3 regions of the Bacillus sp. SCT118 genome follow, and region 1 is predicted to be linked to each of the others. Evidence: riboswitches for the same ligand, from Rfam matches in the RefSeq annotation. Region 1 holds a riboswitch; each other region holds the start of a gene.

Region 1 (7,679 bases):
CAACATAGAATTTGAAATTTTTATTTACATGATGTGGTGTATATTATATAAGAAAAATAATCTTATAGGGTCAACAAATGTGATTGCTCTGCTTTTTCTGCGAGCTCATCAGGAGCTGTTAAATACAGGAATCCATTGCCTGCCAGCGTTTTTGCAATATCAAGAGGAAGTGTCCTGCGGATTAGCTGTGCGAAAACCTCAGATTCAGAAAGCTTTCTTTGAAATGATTCTTCTTCATAGCTTTTGATTAAAGCAAGCGCACCGCTGACATGAGGGGCAGCCATTGAAGTGCCGGTCAGCTTACCGTACTTCTTGTTGGGAAGGGTGGATAAGATGTTTTCTCCTGGTGCCACAAGGTCAATCTCTTTATTTGCGTTAGAAAATTCTGACAATTCTCGCGCTACAGAAACAGATCCAACTGCAATCACTTCATTATAAGCTGCGGGGTAGGAAAGCTCTTCTGTGCGTTCGTCGCCGTCACCTTCATTTCCCGCTGCACAAACGACAAGCACTCCGTTTTTCACTGCGTTTTTCACTGCTTCTTCCAGCTCTGGCACATCGCTTGGCCCTCCAAGGGACATTGAGATGATGTCGACTTTCTGTTCCACCGCGTAGTTGATGCCGTTGATTATCCATTCGTATTGTCCGCTGCCGTTCTCGCCGCCAAGAACCTTCACAATCAATAGGCTTGCCTCAGGCGCGACTCCGGCAATGCCTCCGTTTGAATCATTAGCTGCAATCGTTCCGGCGACGTGTGTGCCGTGTCCGTTGTAGTCGGAAATCGCATCTTCCTTGCCGCCGTCGTCATCCGTGAAGTTCTTTCCGCCGATGATTTGATTTTTTAAATCAGGGTGGCTTGTGTCGCAGCCCGTGTCTAATACAGCAACTTTAATATTTTTGCCTTTTACCCCTTTTGCCCACATTTCTGGCGCCTTAATCACTTTAATGCCCTCAGGAAGCTCGTTTACATCCATGATCTGCTCATTCGTCACATACGGGATCAAGCGGATTTCACCATTCATAAAAAAGCCCTCCTTTTTTATGCTTTCAAGTGGATTCAAGGGTGTTGCCTCATATTATATGAAAAAAGCAAGCGCTCGGACAGAGCCATTTGAAGCATTTTGAAAAAATAGGATACACACCAAAGAATTAGTAATCTTCAAAATATTGGATGGCTTCGGCATGTATGACTGGGATTCAACTGTAAGTCAAGTTATAATAGTGTTGGGGAAAGGAGCAGTGTCATGAAACTGAATGAAAAATTATATGCATTTTTTTCAGAGCATGTGGAACAAATGGCCGAGGAATGGATTGAAACGATGGAGGAAAGTGATCCGAATTCGCTTTACGCCCTACATAATGCAACAGTAACGGAAGAATTGAAAGAGCAGGACAGAGAATTTTACCGGCATCTGAATTACATGTATGTTTTACCGGAAAAACAATTTCTCGAAGAGTTTCAAGAGTGGGTCATTGAGCTGACCAACGATCAAAAACATCTCGACACACCGGTTCAGTATGTCATTCGGGAGTTTATGAGAAACAGGAGATTATATACGAAGTATTTTGAGAAGTTTGCAGAAGAAAATGAGTCAGCGTTTGAACCGGGAGAGAAGCAAAAATGGGCAGATTTGATTGTAAAAGTATTTGATTTCACCATTTATACATTCGTTGATCACGCTGAAATGAATGCCAAGCAGCAATTAAACGCCCAAAGAGAAATGATATTGGAATTAAGCTCACCTGTCATTACCCTGAGCAAATCAACAGCTCTGCTGCCTCTTGTCGGTGACATTGATACCGAACGGGCGAAGTTTATTCTGGAAAACACGCTTCAAGCTTGTGCGAAAAGACGCGTGGAGCATCTGTTAATTGATCTGTCAGGTGTTGTGGTAGTGGATACGATGGTGGCGCACCAGATTTTTAAATTGATTGAGGCGCTCAATCTGATCGGTGTCCGGTCAACCCTGTCAGGAATCAGGCCTGAAATTGCGCAAACTGCTGTACAGCTGGGGATTGACTTTTCGAATATTACCATTAAAACCAACCTTGCCCAAGCATTAAATTATCATCAATAAGAAAAAATCCGCTATCGTCGATAGCGGATTTTTTATGAGGCAAAACAGAAAGATACGAGAAAAGATCCTGCGAATAACAAGAGAACGAGGCAAAAGAACAGCCAGTCGCGCCGGTTCACGCTCAATGTCCTGTAATATGTCCGGTTTCTGCTTCCTGTAAAACCTTTCGATTCCATCGCAAGCGCTGTCCGTTCCGCTTTTCTGATGGCGCTTGCCAATAGCGGTATGGTATATCGTTTTAACGCACTGATTTTATTAATGATGCCGCTCTCCGCCGCTCCTCCTCTGATTTTATGAGCCTGCTGAATCAGCTGGACCTCATCCTTTAGCAGCGGAAGAAAGCGAAAGCCTGCAATGACACCGTACGCGAGCTTTGGTGAGAGCCTGCACTGCTGGACAAGGCTCAGCATAAATAAAATCGGATCGGTTGTAAAAACAAACATCATCGATAAGGCGGAGAAGCATAAAATACGAAACCCGAGAGAGATGCCGACAGACACATTATCGCTGTTAATTGAGATAGGGCCTGCTTGAAACAAAAAATTATCCGGTGTTGTCGGCACCTTTCCAAAAACTGCGGCTGTCCACACGCACCCGAATGCTAAAATCAAAAACGGAATCGTAAACAACAACCATTTTTTCAATGGGATTCCGGCCGCCAGTAAAACGCCCGCAACGATGATGATATAAAAACATGCCGGAGTGTAAGGGTTGTAAATAAACGACAGCATGACGACACAACAAAAAACCGCCGCCGCTTTCACAGTCGGATTAATGAGATGTAACGGCTGCTTCATCACGCACCTCCTCTTGATATGCCATCCATTCATATAGAAGGGGAAGGGTGAGCTTTGCTTTTTGGACAAGCCCTGTTTCTTGAGAAAACAACTGCTCTGGAGATCCGTCAAAGGCCAGGCCCGTATCGTGAAGCACAAGCACGCTGTCAGCATACGAAGAGACTAGCTCCATATCGTGTGTAATCATAAGGACAGCAGTTCCCTCTGCCTTGATACGCTGAATCATTTCCATGCATTCAGCCGCCGTGCGGGCATCCTGGCCAAAGGTTGGTTCGTCTAATAATAGAACCTTTACGTCATGCATGAGCATAGTAGCAACGCTCAGTCGCCGTTTTTGCCCTTGGCTGATCGCAAACGGATGATGATCAGCCAAATGCGCAAGACCAAAACGCTGCAGCAGGTGTTGCGCTTTTTTCTCAGTTTCAGCATTTGCTTTCTGGCCGAACAGAAGCTCGTCATACACCGTATCGGTGACGAATTGATGCTCAGGGTTTTGAAAAACAAATCCCATCCGTTTACGCAATTCTTTTTCTTTATATTTCTGCAGCGGCTGGTCATTAAGAAGGATTTTGCCGCTTTGCGGTTTCATGAGACGGGCCAAAACTGATAGGAGCGTCGATTTTCCAGTTCCGTTCGGACCGACAAGCGCCGTTAAAGAACCTTCGCGCAACGAAAAGCTGATGTCTTTGAAAATCGCCTGCGGTCCTCTCGCGAACGAAAGGCTGCTGACTTCAAGCACACTCTCCCCAGAAGGGGCTTTCTTCTTTTTGGCATGCCCGGCAGGAATAGGCTCTTTGAACAGCATCTCTTTTGATAAAGTAAACGGCATACTCAGCTTTTCCTGCAGATGACAGACCTTTGGAATGGCGATGCCCAATTTCTTTAGTGTCTCCGCTTCATGCTGAAATAGATTTTTCGTCAGGCCATCCAGCGCCTTTTTGCCTGATTTGTCGAGCACGATCGTTCTCTCAATCCAAGGCGCCCATTCATCAAGCTGGTGCTCAATGACGAGGAGGCTGAAACCTTTTTCCCGCTGAAGATCTTTCATCAGATGAACGAACTCCCGCGCTGAGAAAGGGTCTAAAAGAGAGGTCGGCTCATCTAAAATAATAAGCTCAGGCTCCATCGCCAAAATACAGGCGAGAGCCACTTTCTGCTTTTGTCCTCCTGAAAGGGTTGAGATCGTTTTTTCTTTTAAATGGGTAATGCGTAATTTTTCTAATACGGCGTTGATTTTCTCTGTCATTTCTTCTTTTGGAATTTGCAGATTTTCCAGTCCGAACGCAATTTCGTCCTCCACCGTCAGCATACAGAACTGCTGATCAGGATCCTGAAAAACGACCCCGGCATGCTGAGCAATCGTTTCGGAGGTTTCAGCATCTGTGACCGGCTTTTGAAATAGAAAGACATGTCCGGACTGAATGCCGTCGCAAGCCTCCGGATATAGACCGTTTAAACAAAGGGCGAGCGAGCTTTTACCGCATCCGCTCGGTCCTAATAATAAAACACATTCTCCTTTTTGAAGCTCAAACGAAATGTCTTGAAAAACCGGTTTCTCGTCTTCTTCATAAGAGAAGCTGAGCTGCTCAACCGTCAGAAGCTCATCAAAGGCTTGCATGTTCTGACGCCCGCTTCCGTTTCTTTTTCAGTTCCTTTCCGAGTGCCATTCCGTTTAACACACCTGTAAAAGCGAGAGAGTCGCTGACAGCTTTTCCGAGAAGTCCCGCCAAAAGCGCGCCGGAAATGAGGCGGATCACAAGCATAATGAGCAGATAACCTGGTGAATAGGCTGCATAGCCAGAAACAAAGAGATCATAGATAAAGCTGGCTACTGAAGACCCCATACCGGCCAGCATAAGGACAGGGAGAGAGTATGCTTTCCAGCGTGTTGCAAGAAATACAGCCTCAGCCCCGAGCCCTTGAACAATGCCAATGACGATGACCATCGGGCCAGACGGATTTCCCAGCAGGCACTCAACGAGAGCAGCAATGATTTCAGAAACGAGCGCCGCACCCGGTTTTCGAATCATGTACGCGGCGATCACCGAAACGATAAACCAAATGCCGTAAATCGGTTCATAGGCGATTGGCCCAAACATACCTGCAAGCACGTTTCCGAAATGTGTAAATAATAAATAAACAACGGCAAATACGATACTGATAACGGACATGATGACAATTTCTTTTACTTTCCAGCTTTTCATGTTATCCCTGCTTTCTGTTTTTTCTTGATGGACTGTTAGCCGAAAGATTCACAGTCATGGTGATGTGGTTTGTTTGCTGCTCAGCCAAGCGGAAAACGGCTTCCAATGTGCTGAATACGTCATGCGCATCCCCGTCAAGCTCGCTCGCGTAATGGACACCCTGTACGAAAGTGCCTTGGGCTTTTGCAATGTCGACAGCCTTCATAATCAATCCCATATAATCCGGCTCGTTCATTGGATAAAGGGCAAATTGGCACGGCGCTTCCGCCTTCAAGCCTTGGACAGCATCTTCGTTGACACGCTTATCACCTTTGGAAAGATATGTATCCCCCTGTGTGTCACCCGGGCATCCAATGGAAAACGTGCCGTTCATGACGATGTGTTGTTCGCTGTTTGCTGCATGAAGGTAAATGGCTTTTGCAGCATCGAATACATGATCAATCGATCCGCGTAACACCGTGCTGATATGGTCGGTTTTCGTCCATACCTTGGATGTATCTGTTTTTTTCAGCGCAGACTTGATCACACTGATAAAATCATCCGTCATCGGATATAAAGAGAAGCGAAAACCGGCGATTCTGCTTGTACCGCAAATATGCTCCATTTCTCCGACCTCCTTTTTTTTGATAAAATAAAAAACTGCATATCCTAAGGGAATATGCAGTCATAGATCGATTAAGCGCACAAAAAAATACACCATTCGGTCAACCTGCACTTCCCCACGCTGGTATTATCCAGATCGGGTCATAAGGGATCAAAGCGCGTTTCTTCCGCGCTTTATCTCAGCCAAAACAGCACCCCTAGTGCTTTCCGTATACAATTTTTTATTTTGACATCATAATAGATGATAAGAATCATTTTGTAAACAACGAAATCATTTTTTTCATATAGGGACGGGAGAGGATGATCAAATTTGGAAAAAGGACACATATTAATTGTGGAAGATGAAGAAAAAATCGCCAGGGTTCTTCAGCTTGAATTGGAATATGAAGGATACAGTGTCACCATCAAACACAATGGCACAGAAGGTCTGGATGCGGCATTGGAAGGCGGGTATTCCTTGGTGCTTCTTGATGTCATGCTTCCGGGGCTTAGCGGACTGGAAGTGCTGCGCCGCTTGAGAAAAACGGATCCGCAGACACCGGTCATATTATTAACGGCGCGAGACAGTATTCCTGATAAGGTAACAGGTCTGGATATCGGTGCGAATGACTATGTCACCAAGCCGTTTGAAATCGAGGAATTGCTTGCGAGAATCAGGGCGGCGCTGCGACAAAATGGAACAAAAACGGAAGATATCGGCACCTTTCTTACATATGACGATTTGCGGGTGAACGAAAAAAACCGTGAAGTGAGACGCGGAGACAAAGAGGTGGAATTAACGCCGCGGGAATTTGATTTACTCGTCTATATGCTAAAGCATCCGCAGCAAGTGCTGACACGGGAGCAAATTCTAAGCTCGGTATGGGGATTTGATTATATCGGTGATACAAATGTCGTGGACGTCTACATAAGATACATCAGAAAAAAACTGGACTATCCTTACGAAAAACAGCTGATCCATACGATTCGCGGGGTCGGCTATGCCATTAAGGGGTAAACGATGAAGCTGAAGACCAAGATTCATCTATACACATCAATATCACTGTTGATTTTATTAATTTTGGTTCATACCGCAGTATATCTCATTTTTTCGTCTGCGCTGACATCAAAGGATGCGGCCCGGCTTGCTGATGAGACGGATAACATTGCCGAAGCGCTGCGTGCCGCTGAAACAGAAGGAGTGGCTTTGCAGGATATGCTGCAGGCCTATCTTCCGGCAAATGGCATGGTGCGTGTAGTGAATGGTGATCAAAAAGCCGTTATGACGATCACAAAAGAAAAAGCCTATAAAGATTTTCCTCTCTCTTTTCATAGCGGAGAAACGGCAGATGTGAGGAAACATGACGGCAAGCTGTTTGCCGAGGCTGCTGTTCCGGTGATTTGGACCGATGGACAAGTGGTGTCTCTTCAGCTGGTTGAAAGACTGGAGAACACAGAAGAGAGTCTGTTTCTGTTGAAAATCATCTTAATCGCTGCAAGTGCTGCTGTATGCATTGCTTCTTTTTTTGCCGGCAGCTTGCTAGCCCGCCGAATCATCAATCCGATCAGACGATTAATGATCACAATGAAAGACATACAGCGAGACAAAGAATTTAAAACGATTTCTTTAGAAGGACAGTCCAACGATGAATTGTATCAAATGGGGCTGACATTTAATGAAATGGCAATGATGCTGAAGGAGCACTATGATAAACAGCAGCAATTTGTTCAAGATGCTTCACACGAATTGAAAACCCCGCTCACTATTATAGAAAGCTACAGCAGCCTGATGAAGCGGTGGGGGGCAAAAAAGCCGGAGGTGCTTGAGGAGTCGATAGAAGCCATTCACTCAGAAGCGGTGCATATGAAAAAACTGACCAATCAGCTTTTGGCGCTGGCCAAAAGCCATCAAGGACTCGAGCTTGATCTGAAAACAATCGATCTGATTGAAGCGACGCGCGCGGTTATGCAAACGCTCCAGTCCGTTTATCAGCGTGACATATTGCTTGAAACAGATA
Region 2 (7,679 bases), 1.6 Mb from region 1:
GGGGCGGATATAAGCAATCCGGGTTCGGACGCGAGCTTGGAAAAATAGGCCTTGAAGAATACACAGAAGTCAAACATGTATACCGCAATACAAAACCGGCAGCGGTTAACTGGTTCAATTCATAAGAGGGGGAGATTGATGATGACATTAAATATGAAGGTAGAAAGCATGCAGAAATTCCACACATTTGAAATTCCGACTGTGATTAAGCATGGAATCGGAGCCATCAAGCATACGGGTGAGGAAGTAGCTGCACTGGGCGTTTCAAAAGCGCTCCTTGTCACAGACCCAGGGATTTATAAAGCCGGTGTTGCTGATCCTGTAATCGAATCACTTAAAGAAGCAGGCATTGAAGTGGTGCTCTTTAATAAAGTTGAGCCAAACCCGCCTGTCCGTCTGGTGAATGAAGGATCTGAGCTTTACAAAAAAGAGAACTGTAATGGTTTGGTGGCAGTCGGAGGCGGAAGCTCCATGGATACAGCAAAAGCAATCGGAGTAGAAGCGACTCACGAAGGAAGCGTGCTTGATTATGAAGCGGCAGATGGGAAAAAACCGCTGGAAAACCGCATTCCTCCGCTGACGACAATTCCTACTACAGCTGGAACAGGATCAGAAGTAACCCAATGGGCGGTTATCACAGATGAAGAAAGAGAATTCAAATTCAACACGGGCGGTCCGCTGATTGCAGCGCACTTGACCATCATTGATCCTGAGCTTCATGTTTCAATGCCTCCGCATGTAACAGCTATGACGGGAATTGATGCGCTCGCCCATGCCATTGAGTGCTATACAATGAAATTTGCACAGCCAATCACGGATGCGGTTGCCTTAATGGCGATTGAGTATGCTGCTCATTACATTAAGAGGGCATTTGCTGACGGAGAGGATCTGGAAGCAAGGTACGGAATGGCGCAGGCTGCGATGCTTGCTGGTCTTTCTTACGGAAGTGAATCAGCGGGCGCGGCTCATGCGATGAGCCAAACGCTTGGCGGTATTATCCCAGTCGCTCACGGCCAATGTGTAGCGGCGATGATGGGCCCTGTCATGGAATACAACTGGAAGGGCTATCCTGAGAAGTTTGCGCGTATTGCGAAAGCGTTCGGTATTGATACAAGCAAGATGAAAACAGAAGAAGCTGCGAAAGCATCTGTCAATTGGATGTATGATCTGGTCGAAGATTTAGAAGTGCCGACTTTAGAAGAGCAGGGAGTATCACCTAATATGATCGAACGCTTGTCTAAAGAAGCAATGAAAGATCCGCAAACCTTCGGAAACCCTAGAGATTTAAATGAAAAAGCATACAACTGGATCTACAAACGCTGCTTTAACCTTACGCCTAAAACGGTATAATCAAAATCCCGCTCCTTTACAGAGCGGGATTTTTTGGGATAATGAAGCATAGGTGGGAATTTTAGATAAGAAGGAAGGTGCCAGCTGATGTGGAAGCGTATGACTGCAAAAGCGGAAGGCTTATATATCGCAGATACAGAAAGCTTCGTAACAAAGCAAATGGACAAGCTTGATTTTGATTATGGCGGCATCCCCGGAGACTTGCATTTTGGTCTGACCAAAAAAGCGGGAGCCAGAGAACCAATGTTTTCAAGAGGGACTGAAATTTTCAACCGCAGACAAATTTCAATTGTTTCAATAGAGGAATGCAACGAAATCGCTTTAAAAATGGGAGTGCCGAGGATTTTGCCGGAATGGCTCGGGGCGAATGTGGCAGTCAGCGGTATGCCAGATCTTACTTCATTAAAAGAAGGAAGCCGGATTATTTTTCCGAGCGGAGCGGCTCTGCTGTGTGAGGGCGAAAATGATCCGTGTATCCAGCCGGGAGAAGTCATTCAGTCTTATTATCCGGACCAACCGAAGCTCGCGCCGGCTTTCGTCCGCCACGCACTTGGCATTAGAGGGATTGTCTGTATTGTGGAGAGACCTGGTGCTGTTTACACAGGTGATAAAATAGAAGTTCATTCCTATCAGCGAAAAGTCAAACGAAAAGCAGAAAGGGTCTGATGAAATCAGGCCCTTTCTATCTTTTCTTTAATTTCTTTCATTTGGCTGAGATGCCGTTTTTCATGATGGCCGATAAAATCGATCCACTGTCTGACAGTCAGCTCTTGAAACACAGGATGCGGAAGCACTCTTTCAAAATCTTCTTCTTTCAGAGAGGCAATCGCAGCAGTCAGCTGCTCTCTTACCACATCAAGCTCACGTTTCATTTGGCTGCCTGAAATAAAATCATGCGCAGGCTCAAGATGACTCGGGGCTTTCCGTTTATTATTTCTGTCCTGTGCTACCTCAAGCGGTTTTTCTTCAATTTCTTTAATCGGAGCGTCCTTTACACGTTCCTTCAACATTTTTTGTGCGGTCATATCGATTTTTTTCAAATGGTCAAGAACTTCCCGTATGCTCCATTCTTCAGCAGAAGGCTTTTGGTTCAGCTTTTCGTCAGAAAGTCCTTTCAATTCGTTCCACGTTTCTAATCTGGCTTCATTAAAGATACTCATCATATCTCCTCCTAAAATGACATTACCATATATATAAGCAATTATCATTTATAAAGCACTTCAAATGGGTTATTTGTCTTAAAATTTTGAAACTTTTCCCGTGGTGTCTCGTATAAATGGTAACGGCAGCCGTTCATCAATGCATTGATGAAGAAAGGATGAGGAAATTGGAGTTATTTGGAGTACCTATACAAACAATTTATCTTTATACGCTTATTATTGCGGGCAGCCTTACGCTGTTATTTCTGTTTTTCGGAGATGTATTTGCAGGGCTGCTGGAAGGCATTCCGTTTCTTAATCCGACATTAGTGCTCTCATTTTTCACATGTTTTTCAGCGGGCGGATATATAGGTGAACTCGTATTGCCTCTGTCAAGCTTGCTGATTGCGCTTTTATCTTGCATCCTTTCAATCATGCTGGTGGTATTGCTTCACATCTTTGTACTGGTACCATTATCATCTGCAGAAGAATCATTGGCATATAGAGAAGATGATCTCAGAGGAAGACTCGGTAAAGTGATTACAGCTGTTCCGGTTGACGGGTTTGGTGAAGTGGTCATAGAAGGGATAGGAGGCACCATTTCAAAGTCAGCGGTCAGTTTTGATAATCAGCAGATCAGTTACGGGACAACGGTGTTAGTCGTAGATATTAACAACGGAGTTCTTTCGGTTACTCCGCATGAACCCATTTAACATAAAAGGAGGAATTTGATATGACAATGCCGATTATAATGATCATCGGAGTTGTATTCTTTTTATTAATTGCACTAATAGCTGTGTTTATTACGAAGTATCGTACAGCAGGGCCTGATGAAGCGTTAATTGTAACAGGGAGCTATCTGGGGAATAAAAATGTTCATGTCGATGAAGGCGGCAACCGTATTAAAATCGTCCGCGGCGGAGGAACCTTTGTCCTTCCCGTCTTCCAGCAGGCAGAGCCGCTAAGCTTATTATCAAGCAAACTCGATGTTTCGACACCTGAAGTCTATACAGAACAAGGAGTGCCAGTAATGGCCGATGGAACTGCGATTATTAAAATCGGCGGTTCTATAGGAGAAATCGCTACAGCGGCCGAACAATTTTTAGGGAAATCAAAAGACGACCGTGAGCAGGAAGCGCGGGAGGTTTTAGAAGGCCACCTTCGTTCCATTCTCGGCTCAATGACAGTAGAAGAAATCTATAAAAACAGAGAAAAATTCTCTCAAGAGGTGCAGCGTGTCGCTTCACAGGATCTCGCGAAAATGGGGCTTGTAATCGTCTCGTTTACCATTAAAGATGTTCGTGATAAAAACGGTTATCTTGAATCATTAGGGAAACCGAGAATTGCCCAAGTAAAACGCGATGCTGATATCGCAACAGCAGAGGCTGATAAAGAAACCCGAATTAAGCGGGCAGAAGCCGATAAAGACGCAAAAAAATCAGAACTTGAACGGGCGACGGAAATCGCTGAAGCTGAAAAACTCAATCAGCTCAAAATGGCTGAATTCCGCAGAGAACAAGATACGGCAAAAGCGAATGCCGACCAGGCATATGATTTAGAGACTGCCAGAGCGCGCCAGCAAGTCACAGAGCAGGAAATGCAGGTTAAAATTATCGAACGCCAAAAACAAATAGAACTAGAAGAAAAAGAAATTCTTCGCCGTGAACGTCAATACGACTCAGAGGTAAAGAAAAAAGCCGATGCAGACCGTTATTCTGTTGAGCAGTCCGCAGCAGCTGAGAAAGCCAAACAGCTCGCGGAAGCCGATGCCAAGAAGTACAGTATTGAAGCAATGGCAAAGGCTGAGGCGGAAAAAGTAAGAATTGACGGGCTAGCAAAAGCAGAAGCGGAAAAAGCGAAAGGAGAGACAGAGGCAGAGGTTATCCGCCTGAAAGGTCTTGCAGAAGCGGAAGCAAAAGAGAAAATTGCGGCTGCCTTTGAACAGTACGGGCAGGCGGCGATTTTCGATATGATTGTCAAAATGCTTCCGGAATACGCGAAACAAGCAGCGGCACCTCTTTCAAATATTGATAAAATCACCGTTGTCGATACAGGAGGAAGCGGTGAATCAAGCGGAGCAAACAAAGTAACCAGCTATGCGACGAACTTAATGTCAAGTCTGCAAGAAAGTTTAAAAGCATCCTCGGGAATTGATGTAAAAGAAATGCTTGAGAACTTTTCAGGAAAAGGAAACGTAAAACAAAGCATTAATGAATTAACCAATGAAATCAAAGAAGCCAAAACGATCCAAAAATCAGAGTAAGGAAAGGGCAGAACCGTATGGTAACTGTACGTGAAGCGAAGTTAGAGGATATAAAGGACATTGCAAAAGTGCATGTAGACAGCTGGAGGACAACATACCACGAAATTATCCCGATTGATTATTTAAACAGCCTGAACTATAAGGAATTTGAAGACAAATGGAAAAGTCGCTCGTTAAAGGGAGTATTTGTTGCTCAGGACGAAAAGGGTTCAGTATTCGGCTTTGCTTCATTTGGACCTATTCGCTCTGAACAAGAAGTCTATGACGGCGAGTTATACGCTATTTATCTTCTGGAAGAGCGCCAGCGATAAGGTGCAGGCAGGGCGCTCTTAGCAAAAGGAGCGGAGTTTTTGCTTCAACATGGTTTTTCAAGTATGTTTGTTTGGGTTATTGAGCAGAATCCCTCGATTATATTTTATCAGGCCTATTCTCCTGAAAGAGTAGCGGAGGACAACTTTGAAATTGACAGAGTAAGGCTGAAAGAAGTAGGTCTTGGCTGGCCGTATCTTTCAGCTTTAAAAACACTTCTTAACAGATAACGAACAATCCCCCAGCGGAATTCGCTGGGGGATTGTTATTTTTACGCTTTGTCACTTTTAAGCAAACGGGGTGCTGTCATAAATAATAAACATAGGACAATTGCACAAATAATGAATGAAGGAACCATGTAAGTCGCATTATAAGTTAAAGAATAAAGCCATACCGGTGTTCCTTTTGGAGCAAAGCTGCCGAAAAACACAGCTCCTGAAATGACATGCGCGGCATAGCGCAGCAAACTGCCGATAAAAACTGCGCTGACCACTGAAACAATCAATTTCCCTTTTGTTTTTGATACAGCGGCTTTACGGACAGAAGAAGCGAAACAGCCGCTTATGCCGATTGCTGCGAAAGCGACAATGTAATCTAACAATAGCTGTACAGGATGTTGAGCAAACAAGTTTCCGATTGCTATTTGTACTAGACCTGTCAACAAACCTGTAGTAAGACCTGCTTTGACACCCCAGCGAAACGAAATTAAAAAGATCGGAATCATCATGATGGAGACCGAGCCTCCTTGAGGCATGCTAAGAAACATTCCTGAGACAATGTCTAAAATAACGGCTGCCGCTGTCATAATGGCAATTTCAATAAGGCGAACCAGTTGCTTAGATTGATTCATATCTATCTCCTTCCATTGACAGACAACCAAAAGGACAACAAAAAAGCAGCACGCGGAAGGATGAGAAAAGTTCCACGCACTGCTTTACGATCTGCAATTCATTTGACTTTGCCACATCCCTACGCCAGCGTTAACTAACAGGTTCAAAGGGTCAGAACGAAACCGCTCACTCTCAGCTTTAATGCTCCCCTTGTGGTCATCAGTATTTAGTTCGTTTCTACTATACAAGAAAACGAAAAAAACAACAAGATCACATGACTGATGTATATGTTCTTTTAAGAAAGTTATATGATACACACGCTTTAGAAATCATGGCGAGGATTATAGTTTATTTGTTTTATAGATTTTTTAAAAAAACTATTGCAATAAATAAATACAGGTGTTATATTATTAAACGTCGCTGATGCACAGCGGACACAAACTAGATGCTTCAAAACAACTTGAAAAAAGTTGTTGACAAAAAAGAAGCTGAATGTTATATTGGTAAAGATGCTTCATTGAGAAGTGACGAAATGATCTTTGAAAACTAAACAAGACAAAACGTACCTGTTAATTCATTTTTATAAATCGCACAGCGATGTGCGTAGTCAGTCAAACTAGGGCCTGCACGACGCAGGTCACACAGGTGTCACCGCAGGATGCGGTGAACTTAACCTGTGATCCATTTATCGGAGAGTTTGATCCTGGCTCAGGACGAACGCTGGCGGCGTGCCTAATACATGCAAGTCGAGCGGACAGATGGGAGCTTGCTCCCTGATGTTAGCGGCGGACGGGTGAGTAACACGTGGGTAACCTGCCTGTAAGACTGGGATAACTCCGGGAAACCGGGGCTAATACCGGATGGTTGTTTGAACCGCATGGTTCAAACATAAAAGGTGGCTTCGGCTACCACTTACAGATGGACCCGCGGCGCATTAGCTAGTTGGTGAGGTAACGGCTCACCAAGGCGACGATGCGTAGCCGACCTGAGAGGGTGATCGGCCACACTGGGACTGAGACACGGCCCAGACTCCTACGGGAGGCAGCAGTAGGGAATCTTCCGCAATGGACGAAAGTCTGACGGAGCAACGCCGCGTGAGTGATGAAGGTTTTCGGATCGTAAAGCTCTGTTGTTAGGGAAGAACAAGTACCGTTCGAATAGGGCGGCACCTTGACGGTACCTAACCAGAAAGCCACGGCTAACTACGTGCCAGCAGCCGCGGTAATACGTAGGTGGCAAGCGTTGTCCGGAATTATTGGGCGTAAAGGGCTCGCAGGCGGTTTCTTAAGTCTGATGTGAAAGCCCCCGGCTCAACCGGGGAGGGTCATTGGAAACTGGGGAACTTGAGTGCAGAAGAGGAGAGTGGAATTCCACGTGTAGCGGTGAAATGCGTAGAGATGTGGAGGAACACCAGTGGCGAAGGCGACTCTCTGGTCTGTAACTGACGCTGAGGAGCGAAAGCGTGGGGAGCGAACAGGATTAGATACCCTGGTAGTCCACGCCGTAAACGATGAGTGCTAAGTGTTAGGGGGTTTCCGCCCCTTAGTGCTGCAGCTAACGCATTAAGCACTCCGCCTGGGGAGTACGGTCGCAAGACTGAAACTCAAAGGAATTGACGGGGGCCCGCACAAGCGGTGGAGCATGTGGTTTAATTCGAAGCAACGCGAAGAACCTTACCAGGTCTTGACATCCTCTGACAATCCTAGAGATAGGACGTCCCCTTCGGGGGCAGAGTGACAGGTGGTGCATGGTTGTCGTCAGCTCGTGTCGTGAGATGTTGGGTTAAGT
Region 3 (7,679 bases), 210 kb from region 1:
ATTGTGGTGGTGACATTTGGCTTTAAAAGATTTCGGTTTTTCTTTCAAAATTTGTTTTCCTTTTATTTTGCCACTTTTTTAATGGGGGGAGGAATTATCGGAGCCCATTCTTTGCTGCAGTCAAATTCTATTGTTCAAAACGGTATCATGATTACCAATCAAACAGGGTTTGGAGACCCGATCAGCTGGTTGTTTATTGTTGCTGGCTTTCCAGCATTATGGTTTTTTTCTAAAAGAAGAATTGAAGATATTGAAACAAAAAACATTCAATATGAGGAACGAGTCAGCGTGCAGGCAGATTTGGGCAGCCAAACACTTCATGTCAGAGGCCTGATTGATTCCGGTAATCAGCTGTACGATCCTCTTACAAAAACGCCGGTAATGATCATTTACATTGATAAACTGGAGCCGATTTTCGGAACAGCCGAAACGATGATCATTCGAAACACAGACCCATTGGAAGCCATCGAACAGCTCGATGATTCCTTTCGCTTTTTAGATAAAATGAGGTTGATTCCATACAGGGGAGTTGGTCAGCAAAACCAATTTTTATTATGCGTTAAACCGGATCACGTAACGATTATGACAAAAGAAGAAATGATTTCTGCAGATAAATGTTTAATCGGCATCAGCACAACAAAGCTGTCGGCAGATGGAGAGTTTGACGCGATTATTCATCCGAAAATGCTTTCGGGCAAGGCTGTCAAACACGTTTCATAATGTTCGCAAATGTCCGTTACTTATCATACTCAAACGGCGTGACATTTAGAAGGGAGAGGAAGATGAAAAAACTGAAATTACGGTTGACGCACCTCTGGTATAAGCTGCTGATGAAACTTGGGCTGAAAAGTGATGAAGTCTATTACATAGGCGGGAGTGAAGCCTTGCCGCCTCCATTATCTAAAGATGAGGAGCAGGTTTTGTTAATGAAGCTCCCAAACGGCGATCAGGCGGCGCGCGCCATTCTAATTGAACGCAATTTGCGTCTGGTCGTATATATCGCCCGTAAATTTGAAAATACGGGAATTAATATAGAGGATTTAATCAGCATCGGTACCATCGGTCTAATCAAAGCTGTGAATACATTCAATCCAGAAAAGAAAATCAAGCTTGCTACCTATGCCTCCCGGTGTATAGAAAATGAAATCCTGATGTATTTAAGAAGAAATAACAAAATCCGTTCAGAGGTTTCCTTTGATGAACCGCTTAATATTGATTGGGACGGCAATGAGCTTTTGCTTTCTGATGTGCTCGGCACTGACGATGACATCATCACTAAAGACATAGAAGCTAACGTCGATAAAAAGCTTTTGAAAAAAGCGCTTGAACAGCTTAATGAGAGAGAAAAGCAAATCATGGAGCTGCGGTTTGGGCTTGTCGGTGAAGAAGAAAAAACCCAAAAGGATGTAGCGGATATGATGGGGATTTCTCAGTCTTATATTTCGCGGCTTGAGAAAAGAATTATAAAAAGGTTGAGAAAAGAGTTCAACAAAATGGTGTAAAAAATTTTATGGTTAGAACCCCTTGATTTTACAGGGATTTCCTGATTTCGACAGTTTTTCGGTCTGAGTGCAGTGCATATTTTTCCCACCCAAGGAGATACTTAACGTTGTACAGCAGCTCCTGTAGGGAGGGAAAAAAGTGTCGAGAAATAAAGTCGAAATCTGCGGGGTGGATACCTCCAAATTACCAGTACTCAAGAATGAAGAGATGAGAAAGCTGTTTAGGCAGCTGCAGGATGAAGGCGATGATTCAGCAAGAGAAAAGCTTGTAAACGGGAACTTGCGTCTTGTCTTAAGTGTCATTCAACGATTTAATAACAGAGGGGAGTATGTTGATGACTTATTTCAAGTCGGCTGCATCGGACTAATGAAATCCATTGATAATTTTGACCTAAGCCACAATGTTAAGTTTTCAACATACGCTGTACCTATGATTATCGGAGAGATCCGCAGGTATTTACGCGATAATAACCCGATCCGTGTATCAAGATCACTCCGGGACATCGCTTACAAGGCGCTTCAGGTAAGAGAGCGGTTAATCAGTGAGACAAGCAAGGAGCCGACTGCAGAAGACATCGCAAAAGTTCTTGAAGTACCGCATGAGGAAATTGTATTTGCGCTTGATGCCATCCAGGATCCGGTTTCTCTATTTGAACCGATCTATAACGACGGGGGAGACCCGATCTATGTGATGGACCAAATCAGTGATGAGCGCAATACAGATTCACAATGGATTGAAGAGCTGGCTTTAAAAGAGGGCATGAGAAGGCTGAACGATAGGGAAAAAATGATTTTGAGAAAGCGGTTCTTCCAAGGGAAAACCCAAATGGAAGTCGCCGAGGAAATCGGAATTTCTCAAGCGCAGGTGTCCAGACTTGAAAAAGCGGCTATCAAACAAATGAATAAAAATATTCATCAATAATGAAAAGCCTTTAAAACGATGTTGTTTTAAAGGCTTTTCTATTGATTACGGATGGTTTACGTTTTGGAAAAAGTAAGGTATCCTAGTTCGTACAAAGTTTTATGAAAATTAAAACAATTATAAAAGGCCATAAAGAGGAGGACCACGATGATTTTGCAGCTTGACAATGTCTCACTAAAACGGAATGGGAAATGGATACTGAGAGATATTCATTGGAAGGTGGAAGAAAAGGAAAATTGGGTGCTTTACGGCCTAAATGGCGCCGGGAAGACAGCGCTGTTAAATATGCTTTGCTCATATTATTTTCCAACATCAGGCGAGATGCAGGTGCTTGGTCATGAATTTGGCAAAACAGAGCTTGGGGAAAAGCTCAGACGTAAAATTGGCCTCGTCTCAGCAGCTCTTCGGCAAAAATTGTATCCGGCAGATTCAGCCTTTGAAATTGCTTTGAGCGGAGCTTACGCTTCGATTGGGTTATATGAAACGCCAAGTAAGGAAACCAGGGAAAAAGCGATTGGTTTGTTAGAGGACTTGGGAGCAATTGAATATGCCGATCGCCGCTATGAAACCCTTTCTCAAGGGGAAAAACAAAGAGCGTTGATTGCTAGAGCACTAATGGCCGATCCGGAGTTGCTGATACTGGATGAACCAGTCACAGGGCTGGATTTTATTGCCCGGGAAAAGTTGTTAGATACGATTACATACATTGCAAACAAAGAAAATGCACCATCTATCCTTTATGTGACTCATCATGCTGAAGAAATTTTGCCTGTCTTTGATAAAGCCCTTTTATTAAAACAGGGAGAGGTCTTTGGATCCGGAGAAATAAAGGAAATGCTTACTGATCAAGTACTTTCCGCTTTTTTTGATACGCCAATCCATGTATTATGGAATCAGGATCGGCCGTTTTTAACAAGAGCTGAGCCGATAACGAATGCCTGACAAACATATATAGATTCATCCTAGGGGTGCTTTGCGAAGCTGAGAGAGACTTTGTCTCAACCCTTTTGACCTGATCTGGATCATGCCAGCGGAGGGAAGCGGTGAAAAGCGGAGTACATCGGACTCCGTTTGTTTTTATTAAGCCGTTTCATCACATTTGAAACGGCTTTTTTGATTTTAAAGAATAGGAGCGGATTTACATTGGATCAACAAATAGACTCTTTGCAAAAAAAAGTGGAAGAACAAAAGGAGGAGCTTATTCAGCTTGCTAAAACACTGATTTCTTATCAAACACCCGCTCCGCCTGCAAGAAATACAGAGGGCATTCAGTCATGGATTGCGGGTTTTTTAAATGAATTGGGATTCTCGATCGACAAATGGGATGTGTACCCTGGAGAGCCCAATGTTGTAGGGAAGCTAAAGGGAACAGATTCAGCAGATTATTATAGCCTGATTATCAATGGTCATGTAGATGTGGCAGAGGTAAAAGAGGATGAAGAATGGGAGCACAATCCGTTTCATCCAATTGAAAAAAACGGTCTCTTAATCGGGCGAGGCGCTTCCGATATGAAGGGCGGAATGGCTTGTGTGCTGTTTGCTGTCAAATTAATTCGTGAAGCCGGCATTGAGCTTCCCGGTGATCTGATTCTGCAATCGGTTATTGGGGAGGAAGTTGGAGAAGCCGGCACACTTGAATGCTGCAAGAGGGGCTACCACGCTGATTTTGCAATTGTCGCGGATACGAGCGATATGCATATTCAAGGCCAAGGTGGTGTCATTACAGGCTGGATCGAAATCAAAAGCAGTCAAACATTTCATGATGGAACGAGACGGAATATGATTCACGCAGGCGGAGGAACATTCGGAGCAAGCGCAATTGAAAAAATGGCAAAAATCATTGCGGGGCTCGGTGAACTTGAGCGCCACTGGTCCATTATGAAAAGTTATCCCGGTTTTAAACCAGGCACAAATACGATTAACCCGGCAGTTATAGAAGGCGGCAGACATGCGGCTTTTATAGCGGACGAATGCCGGCTGTGGATCACAGTCCATTTTTATCCGAATGAAACCCATGACCAAGTGGCAGCGGAAATAGAAGATTACGTCAATCGGCTGAGTGACAGTGATATTTGGCTTAGGGAAAACCGCCCTGTATTCAAGTGGGGAGGCTCATCCATGATAGAAGACAGAGGAGAAATTTTTCCGGCATTGGAAGTTGACCCTGGCCACCCAGGCGTCTTAGCGTTAACTGCCTCTCATGAGAAAGTGAAACGGGAGTGTCCAATTATTGACGTTTCTCAATCAGTTACAGATGGCGGGTGGCTGTATGATGCCGGTATTCCATGCGTAATATACGGTCCTGGAGATCTGCACAATGCACACTCCGTGAACGAGAAGGTATCGATTGAGCAGCTAGTAGAGTATACAAAAATTATACTCGATTTTATCATCAGCTGGTGCAGCCGGAAAAAAGAACAATGACATGAAAATTTCTTCTTGCTGACAAGGTTCAGCCTGCCCGTTCATATACTTGAACAAAAGGACGGAAAAAGGACGTGATGGAATGATCAGCATTTCAGAATTTCAGGTAAAGGATGTCGTCAATGTCTCAAACGGAAAAAAGCTGGGGAGTATTGGGGATATTGATATCAATGTGACTACTGGAAAAATTCAGGCGATCATACTCGGAGGAAATGGGAAAGTTCTCGGATTTTTTGGAAAAGAAGAGGAATTGGTCATTCCATGGCGAAATATAGTAAAAATCGGGGAAGATGTAATCTTAGTCCGATTAAGTGAACCACATGCATAAACCTGCTTGTCTGCCGCAGATTGGCAAATGCCGGAAGTCTCGATTCTTCCGGCACATTTCATTTAGAAATATGCAAATCGGCGCTCAACGAATGCAGTAAGATGTGGTAAAATAAGTGGGAAATTCCGCTTTTTTAAATGTTTGTCGAAAGGTTGGATCATCATGAATACATATCACCCATTCAGTCTTACCACACCCTCGACACTCATGATACAAGACTGGGCTCAAACGAATCAAAACAACAAAGAGGTCATTGCCGGATTTACGACAAAAAACGGCGGTGTCAGCCAAAAGCCTTTTGAATCGTTAAATACAGGATTGCACGTTCATGACAAAGATGCAGATGTAGTTAAAAATCGTGAATATATTGCCGATATGTTTAATACTGATTTGCAGTCTTGGGTATTCGCTGATCAGACACATGATAATCGCGTTCAGAAAGTGACGCAGAGGGATAGGGGAAAAGGCGCCCGTGAGTATCACACGGCTCTAAAAGCAACGGACGGGCTCTATACAAATGAAAAAAATGTATTTTTAGCATTATGCTTTGCTGATTGTGTGCCTCTTTTCTTTTATGATCCGGTTAAGTCGCTTGTCGGAGTCGCCCATGCCGGGTGGAAAGGCACCGTCAAACAGATTGGCAGAGAAATGGTGAAGCAATGGACTGAGAAGGAAGGTTCAAATCCCTCAGATATTTACGCTGTTATTGGCCCGTCTATCAGCGGTGCATGCTATACGGTAGACGACCGCGTCATGGATGCTGTCCGCGCATTGCCGGTTTCAGCAGACCTTGCCGTTAATCAGACGGCAAAGGCACAATATCAGCTTGATCTGAAAGAGCTGAACCGTCTTATACTGATGGACAGCGGTTTGGCAAGTGAACAAATTTCTGTCAGCGGTTTATGCACGGAAAGCGAGCCGTCTCTTTTCTATTCTCACCGCCGCGATCAGGGGAAAACTGGACGGATGATGTCCTTTATCGGAATGAAGGAGGCATAAAAGATCTTGCGTGTTGTTGATAATTTACGACATATAAACGAACGAATAAACGAAGCATGTAACAGATCGGGCCGCAGCTCCGATGAAGTTACGGTTATTGCAGTCACTAAATATGTATCACCTGAAAGAGCACAGGAGGCAGTAGATGCTGGCATCACCTGCCTCGGAGAGAATCGGGATGCGGAACTGCTCCGCAAACAGGAATTGATGAAAGGGAATCCGGAATGGCATTTTATCGGCAGTTTGCAATCAAGAAAAGCAAAATCTGTCGTCAATGCGGTTTCCTATATCCATTCCCTAGACCGGCTCTCATTAGCGAAAGAAATTGAAAAACGGGCTGAAGGTACTGTACGATGCTTTGTGCAGGTCAATACCTCTCTTGAGCCTTCTAAACACGGCATGAAAAAAGAAGAAGTCATTCCATTCATACAGGAGCTTTCCGGTTTCGAACATATCCTTGTTGCCGGGCTGATGACAATGGCTCCGCTGACTGATGATCAAGATCAGATCAGAAGCTGTTTCAGGTCGCTGAGAGAACTCCGTGACCAGGTTCAGAAGCTGAACCAGCCGAACGCTCCGTGTACTGAACTGTCGATGGGCATGTCAAATGATTTTGAAATTGCAATTGAAGAAGGAGCTACTTATATTAGAATCGGCTCATCGTTAGTCGGAAATGAAACAGGGGGTGTACAGCAATGAGTATGAAAAATAAACTGAAAAACTTTTTCTCAATGGAAGATGAAGAATACGAATATGAATATATTGAGACAGAGCGGGAATCTCATGAGGAGCATGAGCAAAAAGAAAAGCCGCCTTACAACGGGAATAAACCAGCGGGCAAACAGAATGTAGTGAGCTTGCAAAGTGTTCAGAAATCCTCTAAAGTGGTGTTGAGTGAGCCGCGCGTTTATGCGGAGGCGCAGGAAATAGCCGACCATTTGAAGAACCGGCGGGCAGTTGTCGTCAATCTTCAGCGGATACAGCATGACCAGGCGAAGCGGATTGTTGACTTTTTAAGCGGAACCGTTTATGCCATTGGCGGCGATATTCAAAGAATCGGCTCAGATATTTTCCTCTGCACGCCTGACAACGTAGATGTATCAGGCACAATTTCTGAGCTCATATCTGAAGACGAACATCAGAGGTGGTAAAGCGAGATGATCCTTTATCAAGTTTTTTCGGTTTTAAGCTTATTAATCACAATATACTCATTTGCCCTGATCATATATATTTTTATGTCATGGGTGCCGAGTACGAGGGAAACAGCAGTCGGGCGTTTTTTGGCTTCGATTTGTGAACCATATCTCGAACCATTCAGAAAAATCATTCCTCCGATTGCAATGCTGGATATTTCACCAATCGTAGCAATACTTGTGCTTCGGTTTGCGACAACCGGCTTGTGGGGACTTTATCGCATGATTGCGTTTTAATGTGACAGTTTGATAGGGGCTTGGCAGCAGCCAAGCCTCTTTACATAGAAGGGAAAGACGATGAGCGATATATA

Evidence for each region. A riboswitch is a leader RNA that binds a small molecule or an ion and turns the genes downstream of it on or off. The one in region 1 is predicted to bind thiamine pyrophosphate.
Region 2: another riboswitch for thiamine pyrophosphate. It lies ahead of thiT (energy-coupled thiamine transporter ThiT); the one in region 1 lies ahead of thiU (HMP/thiamine ABC transporter substrate-binding protein ThiU).
Region 3: another riboswitch for thiamine pyrophosphate. It lies ahead of ylmB (N-formyl-4-amino-5-aminomethyl-2-methylpyrimidine deformylase); the one in region 1 lies ahead of thiU (HMP/thiamine ABC transporter substrate-binding protein ThiU).

The regions. Positions count from the first base shown of each region.
Region 1 is NZ_CP191225.1:2,671,559-2,679,237, reverse strand. It holds gene isp (serine protease Isp) at 63-1,022, opposite strand; gene rsbRB (RsbT co-antagonist RsbRB) at 1,245-2,078, shown strand; gene thiX (HMP/thiamine ABC transporter permease ThiX) at 2,111-2,875, opposite strand; gene ACQVGT_RS13575 (ABC transporter ATP-binding protein) at 2,850-4,493, opposite strand; gene ACQVGT_RS13570 (ECF transporter S component) at 4,480-5,079, opposite strand; gene thiU (HMP/thiamine ABC transporter substrate-binding protein ThiU) at 5,081-5,683, opposite strand; TPP riboswitch at 5,779-5,891, opposite strand; gene ykoG (two-component system response regulator YkoG) at 5,993-6,679, shown strand; gene ykoH (two-component system sensor histidine kinase YkoH) at 6,683-7,679, shown strand, end outside.
Region 2 is NZ_CP191225.1:1,069,001-1,076,679, forward strand. It holds gene betB (betaine-aldehyde dehydrogenase) at 1-125, shown strand, start outside; gene gbsB (choline dehydrogenase) at 142-1,350, shown strand; gene ACQVGT_RS05345 (MOSC domain-containing protein) at 1,438-2,016, shown strand; gene ACQVGT_RS05350 (DinB family protein) at 2,022-2,510, opposite strand; gene ACQVGT_RS05355 (NfeD family membrane protein) at 2,678-3,202, shown strand; gene floT (flotillin lipid rafts scaffold protein FloT) at 3,223-4,752, shown strand; partial or broken gene ACQVGT_RS05365 (GNAT family N-acetyltransferase) at 4,770-5,291, shown strand; gene thiT (energy-coupled thiamine transporter ThiT) at 5,333-5,911, opposite strand; TPP riboswitch at 6,011-6,112, opposite strand; rRNA gene ACQVGT_RS05375 (16S ribosomal RNA) at 6,577-7,679, shown strand, end outside.
Region 3 is NZ_CP191225.1:2,458,165-2,465,843, reverse strand. It holds gene spoIIGA (sigma-E processing peptidase SpoIIGA) at 1-720, shown strand, start outside; gene sigE (RNA polymerase sporulation sigma factor SigE) at 783-1,502, shown strand; gene sigG (RNA polymerase sporulation sigma factor SigG) at 1,642-2,424, shown strand; gene ACQVGT_RS12480 (ABC transporter ATP-binding protein) at 2,572-3,366, shown strand; TPP riboswitch at 3,379-3,480, shown strand; gene ylmB (N-formyl-4-amino-5-aminomethyl-2-methylpyrimidine deformylase) at 3,568-4,848, shown strand; gene ACQVGT_RS12470 (YlmC/YmxH family sporulation protein) at 4,931-5,176, shown strand; gene pgeF (peptidoglycan editing factor PgeF) at 5,339-6,175, shown strand; gene ACQVGT_RS12460 (YggS family pyridoxal phosphate-dependent enzyme) at 6,182-6,874, shown strand; gene sepF (cell division protein SepF) at 6,871-7,326, shown strand; gene ACQVGT_RS12450 (YggT family protein) at 7,333-7,605, shown strand; gene ACQVGT_RS12445 (YlmH family RNA-binding protein) at 7,666-7,679, shown strand, end outside.